Regions from separate parts of the Kitasatospora sp. NPDC048239 genome, predicted to be linked through region 2. Evidence: riboswitches for the same ligand, from Rfam matches in the RefSeq annotation. Region 2 holds a riboswitch; each other region holds the start of a gene.
The links. Region 2 has a riboswitch for cyclic di-AMP ahead of ACGFZP_RS07880 (M23 family metallopeptidase). Riboswitches for the same ligand answer to the same signal wherever they lie in the genome.

Region 1 (7,357 bases), on a different contig from region 2:
GCCGACCACGAAGGCGACCGCCTCCGGAGTGAGCACCTCCTCCGCCCGCGGGACGCGCGGACCGGCGACAGTGACGACCGGAGCGGCGGGAGAGGCGCCGGCGGGTCCCTGATCTGTAGCCATGGGCAGGACACTCCTAAGACGGTTGAGCCTGGCGAAGGGAGCTCCGGTGGGAACTTCCTTGATCTGAACCGATCGGAACCCACCTGTCGGCGGGTCCGATTCTGTAAGGTGGAGACTAGTTTCCGCGATACAGAATTTCAACGGTTTGTTGAGATGATCGCTGGGACTCTACTCCTCCCCCGACAGCGAAGGGAACGCCGGTGGTCGCCACCCCCGACACAGCATCGACGACCAGCACGGACCGCGCGAGCGGCGGCGTGCAGTCCGTCGAGCGCGCCTTCCAGCTGCTGGAGGCACTGGCCGACGCCGGCGGCGTGGCGACGCTCAGCGAACTGTCCACCTCGTCCGGTCTGCCGATGCCGACCATCCACCGCCTGGTTCGTACCCTCGTGCAGCAGGGCTATGTCCGCCAGGACACCGCGCGCCGCTACACCCTCGGGCCGCGGCTGATCCGCCTGGGCGAGACGGCCGGCCGGCTGCTCGGCAGCTGGGCCCGCCCGTACCTGGCCGAACTCATGGAGGCCACCGGCGAGACGGCCAACCTGGCCGTGCTGGAGGGCGGCGAGGTGGTGTACGTCGGGCAGGTGCAGTCGCGGCGCTCGATGCGGATGTTCACCGAGGTCGGCCGCCGGGTGCAGCCGCACTGCACCGGCGTCGGCAAGGCGCTGCTGGCGCAGCTGCCCGAGGAGGAGGCGCGCGCCGTGCTCGGCCCCAACCCGCTGCCCGCGCACACCTCGTACACGGTGACCGACCCGCAGCAGCTGCTGGACCAGTTGGCGCAGGCGCGCGAGCGCGGCTACGTGGTGGACGACCAGGAGCAGGAGATCGGGGTGCGCTGCATCGCGCTCGCGGTACCGGGTGCGCCGACCCCGACGGCGCTCTCGGTCTCCGGTCCGGAGGCGCGGATCCGGGCCCTGGAGGAGCAGGCGGGCGCGGCCTCGCTCGTCCCCGTCATGCAGGAGATCGCGACCCGGCTGGGGCGGGTCCTGGCACCCTGACGGGTCGTCATCGCACTGTTCTCGCACGCAGGGTCGAACCGGCCGACTTCCGGTGGGCCCGTTCGGCCGTTCGAGCGGCCCGAGGGCGGGTTGCCCCGGCCGCGGCGGACCGGTCGGTCACGCTGGGGGCGGACGCGCCCCGCGACGGTGCGGGGCGCCGCAACGCAGAGGGCAGGGTGAGCGGCAATGTCGCGTAGTACGTCCGTACGGGGTTTCCTCGGCAGGTCACTGATGGCGGGGGGCGCCCTGGTGGCGATGGTCGGCGGGACCGCCCTGGCGTGTCCGGCCGACGACCCCGCGCCGAACCCCGCGCCGACCGCCGAGGTCTCGGCGCCGGCCGCGGCCGCCGTCCCGTCCGACTCCGACCTGGCGGTGGTCCGGATCGACCCGGACCCCGCCTCCCCGGGCGGCACCACCACGGTGCACGCCTTCGTCGCCAACCTCGGCCCGGACCGCACCGCCTCGCCGTTCACCGTGGTGGTCACCCTGCCGGAGGGGGTGACGGCCGAGGGGCCGTTCTTCCCGGAGAACTGCTACGAGTTCCAGAACGGCCACCGGGTGCGCTGCACCTTCCCGGCCGGGCTGCCGGACTACCAGAGCGCCACGGCGCTGATCCCGGTCCGGCTCGCCACCACCGTCCCCCTCGGCGAGCTGACGGGCGGCTACGTCGCGGTGCGCGGCGACGACGACCGGAACGAGAAGAACAACCGGCAGCCGTTCAGCATCCAGGTCGTGGAGACCGCCCGGAGCTGAAGCCGGAACGGCCCGGGCCGTACCGTGCTGCGCCGTGTGGGCGCGGGACGGTACGGCCCGGGTCGTTCTGCCGGGCCGGCTCGGGTTCTGCCGGGGCGGCCTAGCGGTAGACCCGGACGTAGTCGGCGGCGAAGGTGATCGGGGCCGTGCCCGTCGGCGCGGGGTGGTACTGCCCGGCGCTCAGGGACAGGTTGAGGATCAGGTACGCCGACCAGTTGGCACCGACGCCCTTGCCGTCCGCGAAGACCTTCACCCCGTTGATGTACCAGTCGACCGAGTTGGCGCCGTACTGGGTGCCGACGGTGACCCACTGGTCGTGGGCGATCGCCTTCGCGTCGGTGACGTACTTGTGGTCCGCGTTGACGTGGTTGGTCAGCTCCAGCAGGTTCGCGTTGTCCGAGTGGTACTCGAAGGTGTCGATCTCGCCGTGGTTGCCGCTGGTGCTGTTCCACGTCCACAGCGCCGGCCAGGCGCCGGTGCCGGCCGGGAGCTTCACCCGGGTCTCGACGTAGTCGCCGGTCTTCACCTTGAAGCCCTCGCTGGAGTACTCGGTGGTGAGCAGGCCGGTGTCCCAGGCCTGCTTGCCGTTCTCCAGCGTGTGGCTGCCCGGCTTGGCGGTGAACGTGGCGGCGCCGCCGGAGACGGTGACGTTGTTCTTGTTCAGCCAGTCGAGCTTGTTGTCGTTGGGGTTGTGGTCGCCGTAGTGGTACGAGCTGCTCTTGTCGGCGGTCCAGCGCGAGCCCAGGGCGAGGCTGTTGAACTCGTCGGACCAGGTCAGCTTCTTGCCGGCGACCGGCGCGGCGGGGGCGGTCGTACCGGTCGGCGTCGGCGCGGGGGTGGGGGTCGGCGCGGGGGTCGGCGTGGGCGCGGGGGTCGGCGTGGCGGTGGCGTTGGAGACCACCAGCTGCTGGGAGGCCAGGTTGTGCCAGGCCCCCGCCGAGTCCTGCCAGAAGCCGAACTGGGTGTAGGTGCCGGCCGGCAGGGTGCGCGAGCCGGTGGTGATCGACAGGCCGCCGGGGCAGATCCTCGCGTTGGCGACGTTCCCGGGGAAGTCGAGGTTGTGGCCGGCCGCGTCGCGCACGCCGACGCCGAGCGTCTTGGCGGTGAAGCAGGTCGAGGAGTGCACCGTGAGGGAGGCGGTGGAGGCCTTCCCCGCGACCATGGCGGCCGGGGTGAGCCGGTCCTGGGTGACGGTCGGGGCGGCGGCCGCCTGGGCGGTGGTGACCGCCGGGACGCCGAGCAGGCCGGCGCCGGTCACGGCGAGCGCGCCGGTGACGGCGAAGGCGGTGTTGCGGCCCCGGTGGGAGGGGCGGGCATGGCGCGGTGCGGTGCGCCGGGCAGGCTTCTGCATGGGGTGTCCTCTGCCACGCCTGCGAGGTGAGCTGTCGGGTTCGGGCTGAGGTTGCCCGGCCGCCTGTGGAGCGGCTTCACCCCTAGCCGCGGCCCGTGCGCGGGAGCGCACGGGTCGGGCACTGACCTTGGGTCCCCCGCTCCCGTCCGCTGTGGTGCTCGGTTACGCGCCGTCGGGTGGACAGGACTCGGCGTCCCGACGGCGGGGTCCGCGAGGGCGGACGACTCGTGCAGGCTAGGCAGGCCGTCCGGAGCGCGCCAAGGAATCGGCGGCGGTTGTCGCGCAGCTCACACCGGCCCGGGCGGGCCGCCGGTCCACCGGCCGGACGCTCGGACATGTGTACGTTCCGTGGCGCTTATGATGTCGCATTGAAGGTCGTGTACCCACGGGTGCCGGCCGGGATCGCGTCCTTACGGGGGGGGTGCGAGACACAGGACCCGATCGAAGAGAGCGCTCTTTCGCGATGGCCTTTCCGTCTGCCGTACTGGACCGACCGTCGGATGCCCCACCGTTCACCGGAGAGCTCCGCCCCCAGGAGGGCGGGACGCCACGGCGCCGCCTTCCGCTGCTCGCCGCACTCCTCGCGGCGTCCTGGCTGCTGCCGCTCGCCCTGCACCCGGCCGGACTGGACGTGCTGCTGCTGCCGGTCCTGGTGCTGGCCGTGGCCTCACTCGTCCGGGTCGGCGGCGGCCTGGTCGACCGGCTCTTCGCGGCCGCCCTGATCACCGCCGCCGGCGTGATGACCTTCGGGCTGGTCTTCTCGGTCTGGCCGTGGGGCATCCACCCCGTGCCGACCGCCGGGGTGCTGCTCAGCACCGTCTGCCTGGCCGGCTGGCTGGCCGGCCGGCGTCCGCGCCTGCCGCTGCGCCTGCGCGGGACGGACCTGCTGGTCGCGGGCACCGCGGCCGTCGTCTGGTACCACCTGCACCGGGCGGTGGCCGGCAAGTCGCTCACCGAACGGGTGGCGTACATCGCCACCGCCGAGGACCGGCTCGGGCACTTCTCCTACTTCGAGGGCATCCGGCACGTCGGCGGCTACGCCTTCCTGCACCAGGAGCAGGCCCGGACGTACATGATGACCCCGGCCGAGGCGGTGTACCCGCAGGGGTCGCACTTCCTGCTGGCCTGGGTCGACGCCCTGGTCCGCTCCTCCACCGCGCCCGGGGCCGCCCTCGACGCGATGAACCGCTACTTCCTCTACGTGCTGGCCGCCTACGCGCTGCTCTGCGCCGCCCTGGTCTGGGCGGCCCGGTGGATCGGCGGCCCGCGGCTGCGCGGCTGGCAGGCCACCGCCGTCTGCGCGACCGCGGCCTCGCTGATGCTCGCCGGCAACTACTCCGACCTGGTCGGACACGGCTTCGACTCCACGATCATCGGCCTGCTCCTCCTCGCCGTGGCGCTCCCGCTCGCGGTGCGGCCGGCCATGGGCCGCGCCGAGCACCTGTTGATCGCCGTGGCCGGCCTGATCACCGTCACCTACGTCTACAACCTGTACGGGGTCTTCGCGGGCCTCGCCGTGGCGGCCGGGGTGCTGGTCAACCGGCGCCGCTTCGCCGGCCGGTGGCGCTCGACGGCCCTCGTCCTGCTCGCGGGGCTGGGGGTGGCGGCGCTGCCCAGCGCGGTGTCCGTGCTGTCCGACCTCGACGTCGCGAGCACCTCGAACCTGGCCGGACCGATGGTCGGCGCCGACCGCGCCCTCCTGCTCGGCGGCGGGCTGCTCGCCCTGCTCGGCGCGCTCGGCCGGACCACCCGGCGCACCGCCGCCGGCCAGGCGCTACTGGTGCTGGTCGTCGGGGCGGGCCTGGTAGTCGGCGGCTTCGGGTGGTGGCAGCTGCACACCATCGGGCACTACTCGTACTACTTCGAGAAGATCGCCGCCGCCGGCGTGGTGATCGGCCTGATGTCGATCGGCGCGGTCGGGCTGCTGCTGCGCCCCTCCCCAGCCCCGGCGCGCGGCACCTCCCGCCCGGCGCTGCTGCGCCGCGGCGGCGAGGCCGGCCTGTCGGTGCTCGCGGTGGCGACCGCGCTCAGCCTGTTCGCCGGCGTCCAGTGGGGCGTCCTGACCGCCTGGAGCAAGCCCGCGGCCTGGTACGCCAACCCGCTGGTGGTCTGGAGCCACGGCAAGGGGCGCAGCGATCTCGCGCCGTTCGCCACGACGCTGGTGGAGCGCGACCTCGCCCGGGCGAACGGCGGTCCGCTGATCGCGCTCTACTCGGACGACTCCTACCAGAACCTGCGCTCCACCTTCGTCGCCGAGCTCCTGCTGCGCCGGGGCGGCGAGATGCGGGCGCTGTACGACGTCTACACCGTCAAGGTCTCCTGGCAGCCGACGGCGGAGCAGTACCAGAGGATGCTGCAGGACCTGAGGAACACCATCGCGAGGCTCCCCGCCGCGCCGACCGTGCTGGTGGCCAACAAGTTCATTGCGGACCGGCTGCAGGCCGACCTGACCGCGGCGAGGGTGGCGGCCACCGTCCTGCACGGGCCGGTGCTCGGGCAGTGAGCGGCGGGGTGGTGGGCGTGCGGCGGTGGGCGGGTGGCGGGGTCGTGTGGCGGTCCGCCGCGTCGTGGGGCGCCGTGAAGTCCACCGGGAAGTCCGCCGGGAACGTCACCCGGTCGGATAGGTTGGAGGCCGACCTGCATGCACCGCACGAGACAACGAGGACCAGCCCAGCCATGACCGCGTCCCTGCCCGCCTTCGCCGGCCGCACCTACCTCTTCCAGGTCGACAACGGCGCGGCGTTCCGCAACGCCTACTCGGCCGACGGCAAGCGGCTGCGCTGGGAGGGCCTCGGCGAGTCGGCCGGCCAGTGGGAGGACGTCGCGCTGCACGTGGCCGAGGTCGGCCCCCAGGTGTACTTCGTCAGCTGGACCGAGCAGAGCGGTATCACCGTCAGCCACGTCATGGACCTCGGCAAGCTGACGGTGCGCGCCTTCTGGACGTACGAGGGCGAGGGCGGCCGGGTCGGCGAGCTGCACACCGGGACGCTGGAGCCGGTCGCCTGACCTGCCGGGCCTCGACGGACCACCGCCGGCCCTGGCGCTTGCCCGGGCCGGCGGTGTCGTTCCCGGGCGGTGTCGGTCCCGGGCGGTGGCCGTCTTCGGGCGGGTGTCCGGTGCCGGTGTTCGGTGCGGGTGTCCGGTGCCGGCGTTCGGTGCGGGCGTCCGGTGCCGGCGTTCGGTGCGGGCGTTCGGTGGGGTCTGCGCGGGGTCGGGTGGCTCAGACGGTGTCGGCCGGCACCTTGAGGTGCTGGGACAGCCACTCGAGCGAGGACGGCAGCAGCTTGCTCCAGGTCTCGAAGTTGTGGCCGCCGGTCTGCAGCATGCTGTACGAGACCTTCATCGGGCTGTGCGCGGCCGCGATGAACGCCTCCGTCTCGCGGCGGTACTCGCCGTCGCCCTCCCTGGTGCCGGCCAGCAGCACGGACACCTTGGGGTGCGGCAGGTTCTTCAGACGCCACATCAGGTCGGCCTCGTCACGGCGCTGGTGACTGCCCTTGAAGAGGTCGCCGGTGGTCGGGTCGTCGGCGGCCTGGTAGTAGCCGGAGAGCGAGACGGCGGTCGGGAAGACCTCCGGGTGGCGCATGGCCAGCTTGAGGGCGCAGTAGCCGCCGGTCGAGTTGCCCATGAAGCCCCAGGCCTGCGGGTCGCCGGAGACCCGGAAGGACGCCTGGATGGCGGACGGGACGTCCTTGACGAAGTACGCCTCGGACTGGGCGCCGCCCGGGATGTCCTCGCACTCGGTGTCCTGCGGCAGCGCGGGCGACGGCCGCACCAGCACCATCACGGTCGGCTGCATCCGCCCCTCCTGCAGCAGCTTGAGCGCCGCGCCGGGGTAGTTGAGCCGGGTCACCAGGTTCTTGGCGATCCCCGGGAAGCCGGTGCTGACGACGACCGCCGGGAACTGCTTCTGCGCGTACTCCGGCTGGAAGTACTGCGGCGGCAGGTAGACGTACCCCTCGGTGGAGAGGCGGGTGGTGGCGCCGTCGATCCGGATCTCGCGGATCTCACCGGACTGCTTGGGGTCCCGGCCGAGCGCCCCGCCGCCCTGGACGGCCGCGTGGCCGATGGTCTCCACCTGGAGGCGGCCGGAGGCGTCCACCTTGTTCTGGATGGTGACCGGGCCGTTGTC
Region 2 (7,357 bases):
GGGCGAGCCCGGCGGTCCGGTCGGCGTCGGGCGCGCCCACCCGGACCGTGCGGCTCGTGCCCGGCTCCGCGCCGACGTGGTCGAGCAGATGGGCGAGCCGGTGCGCACAGGCGTCGCCGAGGGTCTCCAGGACGTCCAGGTCGCGGCGCGGCACGGTGCCCCGGTGGGCCAGCGCGAGGGCGAGCACGCCGAGCGGCTGCTCGTCGACGATCAGCGGCAGGGTGATGATGGCGACCATGCCGGTGCCCATGCCGGTGTTGCGGTTGGGGTAGTCGACGCTGGTGCGCTCGGGGCTCAGCAGATAGGGGCGGCGCAGTCGCAGGGCCATCGCGGCGGGGAGGTCGCTCGCCGGGTCGACGACGCCGTAGCGCTCATGGGCCCAGTCGGGCAGGCCGTGGGAGGCGGTGAGCCGGAGCATTCCGGCGGAGTCCAGCAGGTAGAACGCGGAGCCCTCGCCAGTGATCCAGTTCGGACCCTCGGCGAGGACGGTGCCGAGGAGTTCGGCGGCGGTGGTGCACCCGAGCAGTAAGCGCACGCAGCGCATCGCCGTGCGCGCGGTGGGGCTGCTGCGCGGGGTCCGGCTCTCGTCCTCGGAGGGGGGGAGCCATGGCGAGGTCAGGTCCATCGGGATACCCGGCCTTTCCGCTCCGAGGGGGTGGGTGTCCTAGCGGGTCCTTAATTCTTAATACCTTATTTCTTATGTCGGTGAATGGTGGCCCAGGCGGCGTACCAGCACCAGGGTCCGGTCGTCGGCCACGTTCCGGGCGACCGTCCGCACCAGCCGGTCGGCGGCGCCCCGGCCGGAGTGCCGCAGCGCCGCCCCCGGGGCCCGGAGCACCGGCTCGGCGGCGGTCAGCAGCCGGTCGACCCCCTCGTCCAGATCGCGGCCCGGGACCTCCACCACGCCGTCGCTGAACAGCAGCAGCGCGTCCCCGGGGCCGAGGTGTCCGCCGCTCGCGGGGTAGGGCACGTCGGCCAGCAGGCCGAGCGCCGGGCCGCCCGGGGTCGACACCTGCCAGCTGCCGCCGCCGGCCCCGCGGTACTGCGCGGGCGGCGGGTGGCCGGCGTTGAACAGCCGGTAGCGGCCGGTCGCCGGGTGCAGGGCGAGGTGGACGGCGGTGGCGAAGTCGTCCTCCCAGCCCATCCGGATCAGGTGGTCGTTGGCGGCGGGCAGGAACTCCTCCGGCGGGACCCTTCCGAGCAGCATCGCGAAGGCGCCGGAGAGGTGGGTGGAGCGGGCGGCGGCCCGGCTGCCCTTGCCGGAGACGTCCACCAGCAGCAGCTCCAGCAGGTCCTGCTCGGGGCGGTGGGCGCAGAGCAGGAAGTCACCGGAGAAGGAGTTCCCGCCGACCGGTGCGAGCGCGCCGTCGAAGTGCCAGTCGAGCAGGCGGTCGGGCAGTCGGCCCAGGGTCCGGGTGTGCTCGGCGAGCTCCAGCAGCATGGAGTCCCCGCGGGTGCCGCGCAGGCCCAGCCGGTCGCGGAAGCGGTTGGCCGTCAGGACGGTCGCGCCGGTCGCGGCGAGGACGATCGTCACGCCGACCCGCACCCCGTGCGGGTGGTGCACCACCGCGCTCAGCGCACTGCCGGTGAGCGCCGCGCAGACCAGCACCAGCAGCCGGCCCCGCCGCAGCACCAGCCCGCCCACGACCAGCGGCAGCACCATGGAGGACGGCGGCCAGCTCTTCGGCGCCGCGATCGCGAGACCGCTCAGGAGCACGGTCAGGGCGAGCATCGCCAGCAGCGCGTTCCGCTCGGCCGTCCGGTCCCCGTCCAGCAGCCGTCCGCTCCATCGGCCGAGGGCGCCGCCGAGCGGGAACACCCGTGGTCGGCGCGGCCTCGCCTTCGGTGCGGGCACGTCGACCTCCGCCTCGGGGTGGGCGGTCGCGGGTCGTGACCACCTGTGAGCCGGGCCAATCTAACCCGTCTTGCCCGATTGGTGACGATTGACTGTTCGAAACACACCAGAGGTTCCGCCGGTGGCCGGGCGGCGGGTCAGGACCGGGGCCAGCTGCGCAGTCCGCTGGTGAGGACGGTGATCAGCCGGTCCTGGGTGGTGGACAGGTCCTCGGAGAGCTGGAAGGCGCCGCCGATGGACAGCGAGGCGAAGCCGTGGGCGAGCGAGCGGACGGTGCGCGCGGCGTGGATCGCCTCGGAGCCGCCCAGGCCGTACTCGCGCAGCACCGCCACGATCACCCCGACCAGCCGCGCGGCCGCCCGGGTCAGCTCGTCGTCCGGCTGCGGGGCCTGCGGCAGCGCGGAGTAGCGGTGCGGATGCTCGGTGGCGTACCCGTGGTAGGCGCGCAGGACGGCGGCGACGGCGTCGTCCCCGCCCCGGCCGAGGGCCGCCTCGGCGAGGCGGTCGGCCAGCTCCCGGGTGACCCGGACGGCGATCAGCCGGCGCAGCTCGGCGAGGCCGCCGCTGACGTGCTTGTACAGCGAGGGGGTGGCCACGCCGGCCCGGGCGGCCACGGCGGCCAGGGTGAGGGCCTCGGGGCCCTGCTCGTCGATCAGGGCGAGGGCGTGGTCGACGACCTGCTCGGGGGTCAGTCCGACTCGGGGCATGTGCGGTCTCCGTACCGGGGGAGTGGGCTCGGAAGGGGCGTGAGCGGGGGGCGGCTCAGACCAGTTCGGCGAGGAAGGGCAGCAGGGCGTCGGCGGTGGCCTGCGGCTGGTCGGCCATCGGGTAGTGCCCGGCGCCCTCGATCATCACCTTGCGGGCGTGCAGCGCCGCGGCCTGCCGGTCGGCGACCAGCTCCGGCTTGGGGAAGTCGGGGTCCTTGCTGCCCATCACGACCAGCGCCGGGCACTGCACGGCGGCGCTCCAGCCGGTCGGTGCGGAGTCCCCGCGCACGTAGCCGCGGGTGGCGGCCTTGCGGCCCGGGGTGCGCATGGCGGCGACCAGCCCGTCGACGTAGGCGTCGAAGTCGGCCGGCCTGGCGCCGGGGTAGGCCATCTTGCGGTGGTAGAGGCCCCAGAAGGCGGGCGAGTGCACCAACAGCGCGCCCATCACGCCGAAGGCGGCGCGCTGCAGGGCGTTCGGCGGCAGGTTCTCGATGAAGGCGTCCAGCAGGACGATCCCGGCGACCCGCCCGGGGGCGTCCCCGGCGACCTTGACCACGCTGGCACCGCTGTACGAGTTGCCGGCCAGGACGGCGCGCTCGATGCCCAGGTGGTCGAGCAGCGCGATGACGTCGGTGGCGATCGCGGCGGGCGAGTAGTCGTCCCAGGTGATCGAGGACTCGCCGAAGCCGCGCAGGTCCATGGTGATCACCCGGCGGCCTGCGGCGGTGAGCAGCGGGTGCAGGTGCCGGTACGCGGTCCGGCTGTCGAGCATCCCCGGCAGGAGGACGACCGGGGCTCCGTCGCCCTGCACGGTGTCGTCGTACGCCAGCCGGCCGCCGGGAACGTCGAGGAACTGCGTGGTGGGGGTGCTGGAGCCGGTCATCGTGGGCCTCCTCGGTCCGCCGTGCACGTCATCGGCGGGTTCCGCCGATAGCCACAAAGCTAAGGCTAATAGCCTTAGCCGTCAAGCTATCGACCGCGGAGTCTTTCGGGCGCGCCGGGTGCGGCTCCGCCCCGGTCGGCCCCGGGCGGCTCAGACTCCCTCCACCTTGAACGGGTCGTGCTCGCTGAGCAGCTTCTCCAGCCGGGCCTGGTCCACCCGGGTGACGATCTCGTTGGTCTCCTGCCGGTCCCGGATCACCTTGGCCAGGGTGAACGAGGAGGTGACGGTGTAGAGCAGGCCCAGCCCGAGGAAGGCCCGCGTCCAGGCGTCGACCGGGAGGTAGGCGATCCCGATCGCGAGGGCGACGCCGGACAGGGCGAAGGACAGGACGGCCTGGATGTAGTACGCGGACGTGGTGCGCGACTGCACGGGTGCGTTCATGGCGCCAGGATGGCGGCGCCGGGGCGGGCCGCACATGAGTAGAAGTACTCAACCCGGCGTCCGTTCGTTGACGTCTCATCACGTTCGGTAGTGTCAGTTGTGCTCAAGCCTCACAAATCGCCCATCAGGTCACGTACTGCCCGGGCGGTCTCAGGTCGTCCCACCCGGATGGCTTGGAATCAGGGGCTCCTAGGATTAACGTTTGATAACGCAGCGCGGTCGGCAACGCCGTACCCAAACGGCACCGTGCGCCGTCGCCTAATCCCGACGACCCGCCTCCGGGCAGGTCAGGGAGCCGGGGAACCACGTTCCTTGGGGTGAATCGGCCAGGCCCAGGCCCGGCCGTAGGAGACCTTCCTGCTCCGAACCCGTCAGCTAACCCGGTAGGCGCGAAGGAAGGAAAGGAGCGCGCCTCCGTGGCGTCGACGCACTCTCCGGCACACCTGCCCGGCTCCGGCTCGGGCACCCAACTGCTCGACCACCCCTGGCCGCCCGCCCACGGCGGCGGATACGGCGGCCCGGCCGACGAGCAGGCCCCGCAGCCCGCCGACACCAACCGGCACCGGATGCCCCGCCAGACCCGCGGGACCGCGCCGCTGCTCGGCGTCACCGCCGTCGCCGCCACCCTCGGTGCCACCGGCTTCGCCTCCGCCACCCCGGCCGCCGCGCCCGCCATCGAGACCCCGGACGAGGCGCCGGTCGCGCTCTCCGCGGACCCGGGCCTCGCGCTCGCCGCCCGCATCCAGCAGCAGGCCGACAGCCAGCGCACCGCCGCCGACGAGACCGCCCGCCTGCAGGCCGCCAAGGAGGCGGAGGCCAAGCGCGCCGCCCAGCAGGTGGAGGCCAGGCTCGCCGCCGAGGCCGCCGAGAAGGCCAAGCTCGCCGCCGTCAACCTGCCGGTGCGCGACTACAACCTCTCCGCCCACTACGGCCAGAGCGCCTCCTACTGGGCCCACCTGCACACCGGCCTGGACTTCGCCGCCGACACCGGCACCCCGGTGTACGCGGTCGGCCAGGGCACCATCACCTCGGCCGGCTGGTCCGGCTCGTACGGCTACCGGATCGTCGAGACGCTGCCCGACGGCACCGAGATCTGGTACTGCCACCTCTCCTCGATCATCAAGGGCTCCGGCAAGGTCGTCCCCAACCAGCAGATCGGCAAGGTCGGTGCCACCGGCAACGTGACCGGCCCGCACCTGCACCTGGAGGTCCGCCCCGGCGGCGGCGCCCCGGTCGACCCGGAGACCTGGTTCGAGCAGCGCGGCATCACGCCCTGACGCAGGGCCCCAAGCCCTAGGGCCCAAGGTCGAAGGCGCCCCGGTCCACTGCGGACCGGGGCGCCTCGCGCTACCCCTGGGGGCGGCCGCGCTACTCCTGGGGCAGCCGCGCCAGGTAGGCGTCGATCTCCTCCTGCCCCGGCTCCGGCGCCAGCTCCGGGTACTCCGTCACCAGCAGCTGCGCCAGCCCCGGCACCGTCCACTCGCCCGACAGCTCCAGCGCCACCTCGACCGCGGCCTCCTCGAACGCGCCGAAGTCCCCGGCGAGCTCGTCCGGCATCGGGCGGCCCAGTGCGTTCAGCGCCGCCAGGTTGCGGTAGCTGCGCCGCATCAGGCCCTGCTCCAGCAGCCGCCGGGCGCCGTCGGTGGCCATCCCGACCGTCAGCATCCGGGCCTCGCCCCAGCCCTCCTCGTCCAGCTCGTCCAGCCACCCGGCCTCGGCCAGCGCGGCGTAGGCGGCCGACCGCTCCTGCGGCGCCAGCTCCCGGAACGCCTCCAGCCAGGCCCGCACCGCCGCGTCGTCCGCCACGTCCACCCCGGCGGCGTGCAGCAGCAGCGCGTACAGCCGCGGCCAGGTCACCAGGTCGGCCCGGCGCAGCAGACCGGTCGCCACCTCGCCCTGCCACTCGGCCTCGGCGTGCAGCCGCTCCTGCCGCTTGGCGTTCAGCCGCTTCGCCGCCCGCTGGTGGTCGACCAGCAGCCGGACCGCCTCGCCGTACGCCAACGGGTCCTGCTCCGGCGCGGGTTGGACGTACAGGTACAGCCGCTCGACCAGCAGCTGCTCCACCGCGTCCGAGGTCAGCTCCGGCCAGCCGTCGCGCATCCTGCCCTCGCCCAGCTCCAGCAACGCCAACACCGTCCGCAGCGGCTCCTCGCCCACCGGGTCGCGGCCTTCCGCCTCCGCCCAGGCGAGCAGCTCGGCGGCCTTGGTGCGCGGGGCGAGCCGCAGGTCTTCTTCTTCCATGTCACGTACGGTAACCGGTAAGCGCGGGTAGGGTCGGCAGGCATGGTCCCCGTACGACTCACCGGCCCCCGGCTGGCCATTCGCGAGTTCCACCACACCCCGGGCGACACCGACGCCCTGCACGCGGTCTTCGGCGACCCGGAGACCACCCGCTACCTCCCCTTCGAACCCCGGGACCGGGAGAGCTGCGCCGACCAGATCGAGCAGTACCTGGAGGAGGCGCTCAAGGACGAGCGGACGGTCTACCGCCTCGCCGTCACCCCGGCCGGGGCCGAGGGCGAGGAGGGCGACGACGACGCCGCCCCGATCGGGATGGCCGCCCTCACCCTCGGCGACCACCGCTCCGCCCTCCTCGGCTACGCGCTGCGCCGCGACACCTGGGGCAAGGGCTACGCGGGCGAGATCACCGGGCTGCTCTGCGACTTCGCCTTCGGCGCCCTGGCCCTGCACCGGCTGGCCGCCCGGGTCGACGTGGACAACGCCCCCTCCTGCCGGGTGCTCACCCGGGCCGGCTTCCAGCTGGAGGGCCGGATCCGGCACGACCTGTACCTGCGCGGCACCTGGTACGACTCCTACCAGTACTCCCTGCTGGCCGAGGAGTGGACCGGGGCGGAGACCGGGCGGGGGGTTAACCCCACCCACGGTTCGGCGGGGAGCCGGATGTCCGGCGGGAGCGCCTTTTGACAGGCTTCAGGGGTCAGCAGGAAAGCCGTCACGACAGACCCGAGGACCGAGGCCGGCCATGAGCAGCCACAGCACGCAGCGCAGCGAGTACGACCGCCACGACACCGACGCCTCCTTCGCCGACCCGTATGCCGACGACTCGTACGGCACCGACTCGTACTCCGCCGACTCGTACGCCGCCGACGGGGAGCGGGGCGCCGCCCGGGTCCGCCGCACCGAGGAGCCGCCGTACTTCTGGCGGGCCCCCTTCTCCTCCTACACCTACCGGGAGATCGGCTACACCCTCACCGGGCTGCCGGTCGCGATCGCCGGCTTCTCCCTCGCCATCACGCTGTTCGCCCTCGGACTCGGCACCTTCGTCACCATCCTCGGCCTCCCGGTGCTGGCGGGCCTGACCGCGGCCTCCCGCGGCTTCGGCCGGCTGGAGCGGTCGCGGGCGCGCGGCATGCTGGCGCTGGACGTCCCCGGCCCGAAGCCCGTCCGGGTCGTCCGGCCCGGCGCCTGGGGCGGCGTCACCGCGCGCATCGCGGACGCCGCGGGGTGGAA
Region 3 (7,357 bases), on a different contig from region 2:
CGGCGCCGTCCAGCCGCAGGTAGCCGGCGCCGCCCACCCACAGGCCGGTGTCGGTGTCGACCACCTGCATGCCGTCGCCCTGGAAGCGGCGCTCGTCGACGGCGGGGAAGCGGACGGTGTGCACGGCGGCGCCGTCGGGGGCGAGGGCGAGGGTGCCGCGGATCTCGACGTTGCCGGCCGAGGCGAGGGTGAGCGTGCGGTCGGCGGCGAAGGTCAGCGCTCCGGTCGGTTCGACCAGCAGGGAGGCGACGGTGGCGTCGGTGTCCAGCAGCACCCGGTCGGTGATCCGGACGGCGCTCCCCGGGCCGGGGACGGCGCCGCCCCAGCCGGCCGGATCCGACCAGCGGCGGCCGCCCTGGTCGACGGTGGGTGCGGCGGCGGGCTGCTCGGGCGGCGCCTGGGCGGCGGCGGTGCCGTCGCCGCCGTCCTCGGGCGGTCCGGCGGACGGGTCGGACGGGTCGGCGGTGGCGGGCCCGCCGTGCCGGTGTCCGCCGGGCGCCTCCCCGGCGGCCGGGGCCCCGGTGGCGGCGACCGGCTGCGTCGGCCCGGTCAGCGAGCGGCGCACCACCTCCTCGCCGGCGATCGCGGAGAACACCGTGCCGACGGCGAGCCAGCGCAGCATCGTCCGGCGCGGTACGGGAGTTCGGGCCGCCGCCGACGGAATGTCCGGACTGTGGCGTTTTGCCCGGCGGTGCGCTCCGCGCGCCCTGACGGTCGGCCGTTCGGCGCGCGGGTCCTCGTCCATGGCCATCGTTGCGTAGCCCTCCCCCCAGACGGCTGCGTCGGTTGCGACGCTCTGAAGCATAGGCAGTTGCGCTCATCCGCAAGGGCGTTGCTCGAAAACGGTCATTTCTGATCATGATGGACAGGCGCAAAAGGTCAGGCCGGCACACTGTGACGACCATCACACATGTTTGCGGTTTGAACTTAAGTCTGCTTAACGTGCTCCCCGTTCGTGGCCACACGGACCCAGCTCATCCGCAACGCCGAGTCCTGCCGTCGGTTGCGCTGGCAGCGCAGAACGCACCACGGCAGGAGCGGGGGACCCACAGGTAAGTCGCCCTAGACCGGTCCCGTACCGGTCCAGGGCTAGGGGTGAAGCCGCGTCCACAGCGCGGCCGGGCAACTCCAGCCCGAATCCGACAGCTCACCTCGCAGGCGTGGGAGAGGACCGCGTCACCATGCTGCCCAGCAACGGCACCAGCCTGTCCAGCCGTACCCGCCGCGCGATCGCCACCCTCGGCGTCGTCGGGATCGGCCTCACGATTCCCTGCCTCACCTCCGGCACCGCCTCCGCCGCCTCCGTCGCGACCTGGGACAAGGTCGCCCAGTGCGAGAGCGGCGGCAACTGGAGCATCAACACCGGCAACGGCTTCTACGGCGGCCTCCAGTTCACCTCCAGCACCTGGGCCGCCTTCGGCGGCACCGCCTTCGCGGCGCAGGCCAACCAGGCCACCAAGGACCAGCAGATCTCGATCGCCGAGAAGGTGCTCGCCTCGCAGGGTCCCGGCGCCTGGCCGGTCTGCTCCGTCCAGGCCGGCCTGACCAAGGGCGGCACCCCGGCCGCCGTCGACACCTCGGCCGGTGCGACCGCCGCCAAGCCGGCCGCGCAGACCCCCGCCCCGGCCGCCAAGCCCGCCGCCAAGCCGACCACCCCGGCGCCCGCCGCCAAGCCCGCGGCCCAGGCCCCCGCGGACGCCGCCAAGCCGGCCGCCTCCGACTCCGCCAAGGGCGGCCAGAACTGGCAGCAGTACCGCCAGCAGGACGGCCAGGCGAAGTCCGCCGAGTACACCGTCATCGCCGGTGACTGGCTCTCCGCGATCGCCGACAAGAACAACGTCCAGGGCGGCTGGGAGCGGCTCTACGAGCTGAACCGCGACGTCCTGGCCGACGGCCCGCACGTCATCTACCCGGGCCAGCACCTGGCCCTGCGCGACCGCGGCCAGGCCCAGCAGTCCGAGGAGTCCGGCAAGAACTTCGACTGGTTCAACCGCTCCTCCTCGACCTCGGACCAGGCCGCCGGCTCCACCGCCGCCAAGCCGGCCGCACAGACCCAGGCCCCGGCCGCCAAGCCCGCCGCCCAGGCCGAGACCCCGGCCCCGGCCCAGGCCGCCACCGGCAGCATGGCCGCCGCCGTCTCCTTCGCCCAGTCGAAGGTCGGCCAGGCGTACGTCTACGGCGGCACCGGCAACGGCGGCTGGGACTGCTCCGGCCTGACCCAGGCCGCGCTGCGCGCCGCGGGCATCTCCGTCCCGCGGGTCGCCGCCGACCAGGCCGCCGCCAGCACCCACGTCTCGCTGGACAGCCTCAAGCCGGGCGACCTGCTGTTCTGGTCCAACAACGGCCAGGACTCGGGCGTCTACCACGTCGCGCTGTACATCGGCGACGGCAAGTACGTCGAGGCCGCCAACCCGAGCTCGGGCGTCCGCACCCAGACCGTCGCCAACTGGGCGCCGGACTTCGCGGGCCGCGTCTGATCACCCCGCGGTAGGGCCGCACGGGCCCCGAACCGCCGCGACCCCCGGGGAGAGTCTGGTCGGCTCCTCCCCGGGGGTCGCGGCCTGCCCTCGGCCATGGCCAAATCGGCCCGCAGCGGGCATGCTGCTGCTTCGGACCCGAGGAGGAGTCACCATGGCCCAGGTCACCGTCACGCTCGACGCCAATCTCGCCATCGACGCGATGATGCTCTCCGGTACCAGGAACCCGCAGGACGCGGTCGAACTCGTCCTGCGCGACTACCTGGCCCGGGGCCGGCGCACCGATAGCCTCACCGGTGACTCCGAGGACGGCCGGCGGGTCACCCCGGAGCGCCCGACCGCCCAGGAGGGCTGAGCAGGCACGCGCAGGGGCCCCCGGAGAGCGGTTGCTCTCCGGGGGCCCCTGCGTCGGTTCACCTGGCCCTGGCGCCGGTGGAGCCGCGCATCACCAGCTCCGGCTGGAACATGAACTCCCCGCGCTGGACGGCGTTCGCGCCGACCTCCTCCAGCAGGGCGTCGACGGCCGCGGTGGCCATCGCCTCGACCGGCTGGCGGATGGTGGTCAGCGGCGGCTCGGTGAAGGCTATGAGCGGCGAGTCGTCGAAGCCGACCACCGAGACGTCCTGCGGCACCGAGAGCCCGCGCTGGCGCACCGCGCGGATCGCGCCGAGCGCCATCATGTCGCTGCCGCAGACGATCGCCGTGCAGCCCTTGTCGAGCAGCGCGCCGGCCGCCGCGTGCCCGCCCTCCACGCTGAACAGCGTGTGGTGGACGAGGTCCTGGGCCTCCTCGGCGGTCCGGCCGAGCACCTCGCGCATCGCGGCCGTGAAGCCCTCGATCTTGCGCAGCACCGGCACGTAGCGCCGCTGCCCGACGGCCAGCCCGATCCGCTCGTGGCCGAGTTCGGCCAGGTGCTGGACGGCCATCCACATCGCGGCCCGGTCGTCCGGCGAGATGAACGGCGCGTCGATCTTCTCGCTGTAGCCGTTGATCAGCACGAACGGCACCTGGCGGCCGGTCAGCCGGGCGTACCGGTCGTGGTCGGCGGTGGTGTCGGCGTGCAGGCCGGAGACGAAGACGATGCCCGCCACGCCCCGGTCGACCAGCATCTCCACCAGTTCGTCCTCGGTGGAGCCGCCCGGCGTCTGGGTGCAGAGCACCGGCGTGAAGCCGTGCCGGCTCAGCACCTGCTCGATCACCTGCGCCAGCGCGGGGAAGATCGGGTTGCTGAGCTCCGGGGTGATCAGCCCGATGAGGCCCGCGCTGCGCTGGCGCAGGCGGGTGGGGCGCTCGTAGCCGAGCACGTCCAGCGCCGCCAGCACGGTCTGCCGGGTGGCGGCGGACACGTTCGCCTTGCCGTTGAGTACGCGGGAGACGGTGGCTTCGCTGACCCCCGCCTGCGCCGCGATGTCTGAAAGTCGCGCCGTAGTCACGGTCCCAGAGCTTATTGCAACCACGTCAGACCGCCCACCAGTCGGTGCTGTCCGGAGCGAGCACCGTCTCGCCGCCGTCCACCACCGCGTCGGCGGAGGAGAGCAGCAGACGGCCGGGCGCGGCTATCCGGACCGGCTCGGCGGTGGTGTTCACGGTGCAGACGAACGAGCCGCGGCGGAACACCAGGGTGCCCTCGGGGCCGTCCAGCCACTCGACCGCGGTGCCGGCGCCGAGGTCGGCCTGCGTGCGGCGGACGGCCAGCGCGCTGCGGTACAGCTCCAGCGTGGACGTCGGGTCGCCGGTCTGCGCCTCGACGCTGAGCCCGGCCCACTCGGCGGGCTGCGGCAGCCAGCTGGGGCCGCCGGCGGTCGGCCCGAAGCCGTACGGCGCCTCGGTGCCGGACCACGGGATCGGCACCCGGCAGCCGTCGCGGTAGCCGTCCTGGCCGGCCTGGCGGAAGAACGACGGGTCCTGGCGGACCTCGTCGGGCAGGTCGGTGACGTCCGGCAGGCCGAGCTCCTCGCCCTGGTAGAGGTACGCGGATCCGGGCAGCGCGAGCATCAGCAGGGTGGCGGCGCGGGCGCGGCGCAGGCCGAGGGCGCGGTCGCCGGCGGTGCGGATCTGGGTGCCGAGCCCGGGCGGGTTGGCGAACCGGGTGGCGTGCCGGGTGACGTCGTGGTTGGAGAGCACCCAGGTGGCGGGGGCGTCGACCGGACGCATCGCGTCGAGCGAGACGTCGATCACCTCGCGCAGCTCTGCGGCGTCCCAGGAGGTGCCCAGGTACTGGAAGTTGAAGGCCTGGTGCAGCTCGTCGGGGCGGACATAGTTGGCGGTGCGCTGGACGGTCGGGGTCCACGCCTCGGCGACGCCGATCCGCTGGCCCGGGTACTCGTCGAGGATCTTGCGCCAGCTGCGGTAGATCTCGTGCACGCCGTCCTGGTCGAAGAACGGCATCACGTCGTTGCCGAGCAGCTTGAGCTGGTCGGCGCCGCCGAGGTCGGGCAGGCCGGGGGCCTTGACCATGCCGTGCGCGACGTCGATCCGGAAGCCGTCGACGCCCATGTCCAGCCAGAAGCGCAGGATCGAGCGGAACTCGTCGGCGACGGCCGGGCTGTCCCAGTTGAAGTCGGGCTGCTCCGGGGCGAACAGGTGCAGGTACCAGTCGCCCGGGGTGCCGTCCGGGTTCGCCGAGCGGGTCCAGGCCGGGCCGCCGAAGATGGACTCCCAGTCGTTGGGCGGCAGTTCGCCGTTCTCGCCCTTGCCGGGACGGAAGTGGTAGCGCTCGCGCAGCGGCGATGCCGGGCCCTCGCGCAGGGCGCGCTGGAACCACTCGTGCTGGTCCGAGGAGTGGTTGGGGACGAGGTCCACGATGATCCGCAGGCCCAGCGCGTGGGCGTCGCGGATGAGCGCGTCGGCGTCGAGCAGGGTGCCGAACATCGGGTCCACCGCGCGGTAGTCGGCCACGTCGTAGCCGGCGTCGGCCTGCGGGGAGGCGTAGAAGGGGGAGAGCCAGACGGCGTCCACGCCCAGGTCCCGCAGGTAGGGCAGGCGGCTGCGGATGCCGGGCAGGTCGCCCATGCCGTCGCCGTTGGAGTCGGCGAAGCTGCGCGGGTACACCTGGTAGATGACCGCGTCCCGCCACCAGCCTCTGGACGCGCCGGCGCTGGCCTTGTGAGCGGTGGCGTCGGCGGCGGGCCGGGAGGTGTCGGCCAGGTTCTGGGTCATGGACGGTATCCCTTGGGGACTAGGCGGTGAGCGGGCGGCAGGTCAGGACTTCGAGGCACCGGCGGTCAGGCCGGTGACGAGGTGACGCTGCACCAGGTAGAAGAGGACCGAGGACGGGATCGCGATCAGTACGGCGGTCGCCGCCATCAGGTTCCACTGCGCGTCGTGCTCGCTGACGAAGGTCTGCAGGCCGACGGCGAGGGTGTACTTGTCGGAGCTGAGCATGAACGTGGAGGCGAAGGCCACCTCGGCCCAGGCGGTCAGGAAGGAGTAGAACGCGGCCACCGCCAGGCCCGGGCGGGCCAGCGGCAGCACCAGCCGCCAGAAGGTGCCGAACGGGTTCAGCCCGTCGACCCGGCCGGCCTCGTCGATCTCCACCGGGATGGTGTCGAAGTATCCCTTCAGGAGCCAGGCGCAGTACGGCACGGTGGTGGTCGAGTAGACCAGGATCAGGCCGAGGTAGCTGTCCAGCAGGCCGATCTCGGAGAGGATCGTGTACATCGGCACGATCAGCACCGCGATCGGGAACATCTGGGTGACCAGCAGCGACCACATCAGCGGCTTGTGGCCGGGGAAGCGCATCCGGGAGACGGCGTAGCCAGTGGTGGCGGCGATCAGCACACCGAAGACGGTGGTGATGCCGGAGACCAGGAAGGCGTTGCCGAACCAGCGGAAGAAGTCGGTGTCGAACAGCACCTTGTCGTAGTTCGACAGCGTCATCTTGTCGAGGATCTCGCCGGGGTGGAGGTAGTCCGTCTTGTCCGGACCGAGCGAGACGTAGAGGATCCAGACCACCGGGAACAGCGCGATCAGGCTGGCCAGGATCAGCGCGCCGTGGGACAGCGCCCGGGCCAGCGGGCTCGCCTGGCCGCGGCGGCGGACCTTGGCCGGGCGGGCGGCGGCCGGCGCCGCGGGGCCCGTGGCCAGGGTGGTGGGTCGGTCGGTGGTGGTGCTCATCGGGGGGTACCTGCCTTCGTGGTCGCTGGAGTCGCCGGGGTCAGCCGTTGGCCTGCTCGTTGCGGGCGAGCCAGCGCCGGTAGAAGGCGGTGAAGACGATCAGGATGGAGAGGAGGATCACGCCGTACGCGGCGGACTGCGCGTAGTCCCGGGGCTGCTGGCCGAAGCCGAGCCGGTAGGCCCAGGTGACCAGCAGCTGGGCGTCGGGGGCGCCGTTGGCGCCGAACAGCAGGAAGATGACGGCGAACTGGTTGAAGGTCCAGATCACGCCGAGCAGCACCACGGTCGAGGAGACGGTGCGCAGCCCGGGCAGGGTGACGTGGCGGAACCGCTGCCAGGCGGTGGCGCCGTCCATCTCCGCGGCCTCGTACAGCTCGGCCGGGATCGACTGCAGGCCGCCGAGCAGCGAGATCATCATGAACGGCACGCCGACCCAGGTGTTGACCAGGATCGCGGCGGCCTTCTGCGCCAACGGGTCGTCCAGCCAGCCGGGTTCGGGCAGGTGCAGGGCGGCGAGGACGCCGTTGACGGCGCCCCCGTCGGCGAGCATCAGGCGCCAGGAGAAGACGGTGACGAAGGTCGGGACGGCCCACGGCAGGATGAGCAGCATCCGGTAGACCGCGCGTCCGCGCAGCTTCTGGTTGAGCAGCAGGGCGAGGCCGAGGCCGACGGTGTAGTGCAGGAAGACGCAGAGCGCCGTCCAGGTGATCGTCCAGACGAAGTGCGACCAGAAGCGGTCGTACGAACCGGGGCCCCAGAGGATG

Region 1: it holds a riboswitch for cyclic di-AMP, as region 2 does, so the genes downstream of both, ACGFZP_RS12350 (family 16 glycosylhydrolase) here and ACGFZP_RS07880 (M23 family metallopeptidase) in region 2, are expected to answer to the same signal.
Region 3: it holds a riboswitch for cyclic di-AMP, as region 2 does, so the genes downstream of both, ACGFZP_RS11425 (transglycosylase family protein) here and ACGFZP_RS07880 (M23 family metallopeptidase) in region 2, are expected to answer to the same signal.

What each region holds. Positions count from the first base shown of each region.
Region 1 covers NZ_JBICZP010000004.1:229,695-237,051, forward strand. The annotation lists gene aceB (malate synthase A) at 1-123, opposite strand, end outside; gene ACGFZP_RS12340 (IclR family transcriptional regulator) at 324-1,121, shown strand; gene ACGFZP_RS12345 (hypothetical protein) at 1,308-1,874, shown strand; gene ACGFZP_RS12350 (family 16 glycosylhydrolase) at 1,975-3,225, opposite strand; cyclic di-AMP (ydaO/yuaA leader) riboswitch at 3,227-3,392, opposite strand; gene ACGFZP_RS12355 (hypothetical protein) at 3,689-5,728, shown strand; gene ACGFZP_RS12360 (MoaF N-terminal domain-containing protein) at 5,902-6,231, shown strand; gene ACGFZP_RS12365 (alpha/beta hydrolase) at 6,446-7,357, opposite strand, start outside.
Region 2 covers NZ_JBICZP010000003.1:23,015-30,371, reverse strand. The annotation lists gene ACGFZP_RS07905 (SpoIIE family protein phosphatase) at 1-625, opposite strand, end outside; gene ACGFZP_RS07900 (SpoIIE family protein phosphatase) at 698-1,855, opposite strand; gene ACGFZP_RS07895 (TetR/AcrR family transcriptional regulator) at 1,993-2,562, opposite strand; gene ACGFZP_RS07890 (alpha/beta fold hydrolase) at 2,618-3,445, opposite strand; gene ACGFZP_RS07885 (YiaA/YiaB family inner membrane protein) at 3,596-3,886, opposite strand; cyclic di-AMP (ydaO/yuaA leader) riboswitch at 4,132-4,290, shown strand; gene ACGFZP_RS07880 (M23 family metallopeptidase) at 4,303-5,163, shown strand; gene ACGFZP_RS07875 (hypothetical protein) at 5,255-6,127, opposite strand; gene ACGFZP_RS07870 (GNAT family N-acetyltransferase) at 6,170-6,811, shown strand; gene ACGFZP_RS07865 (sensor domain-containing protein) at 6,870-7,357, shown strand, end outside.
Region 3 covers NZ_JBICZP010000004.1:17,114-24,470, forward strand. The annotation lists gene ACGFZP_RS11420 (hypothetical protein) at 1-622, opposite strand, end outside; cyclic di-AMP (ydaO/yuaA leader) riboswitch at 975-1,174, shown strand; gene ACGFZP_RS11425 (transglycosylase family protein) at 1,161-2,477, shown strand; gene ACGFZP_RS11430 (hypothetical protein) at 2,632-2,832, shown strand; gene ACGFZP_RS11435 (LacI family DNA-binding transcriptional regulator) at 2,891-3,910, opposite strand; gene ACGFZP_RS11440 (glycoside hydrolase family 13 protein) at 3,936-5,636, opposite strand; gene ACGFZP_RS11445 (sugar ABC transporter permease) at 5,679-6,593, opposite strand; gene ACGFZP_RS11450 (carbohydrate ABC transporter permease) at 6,634-7,357, opposite strand, start outside.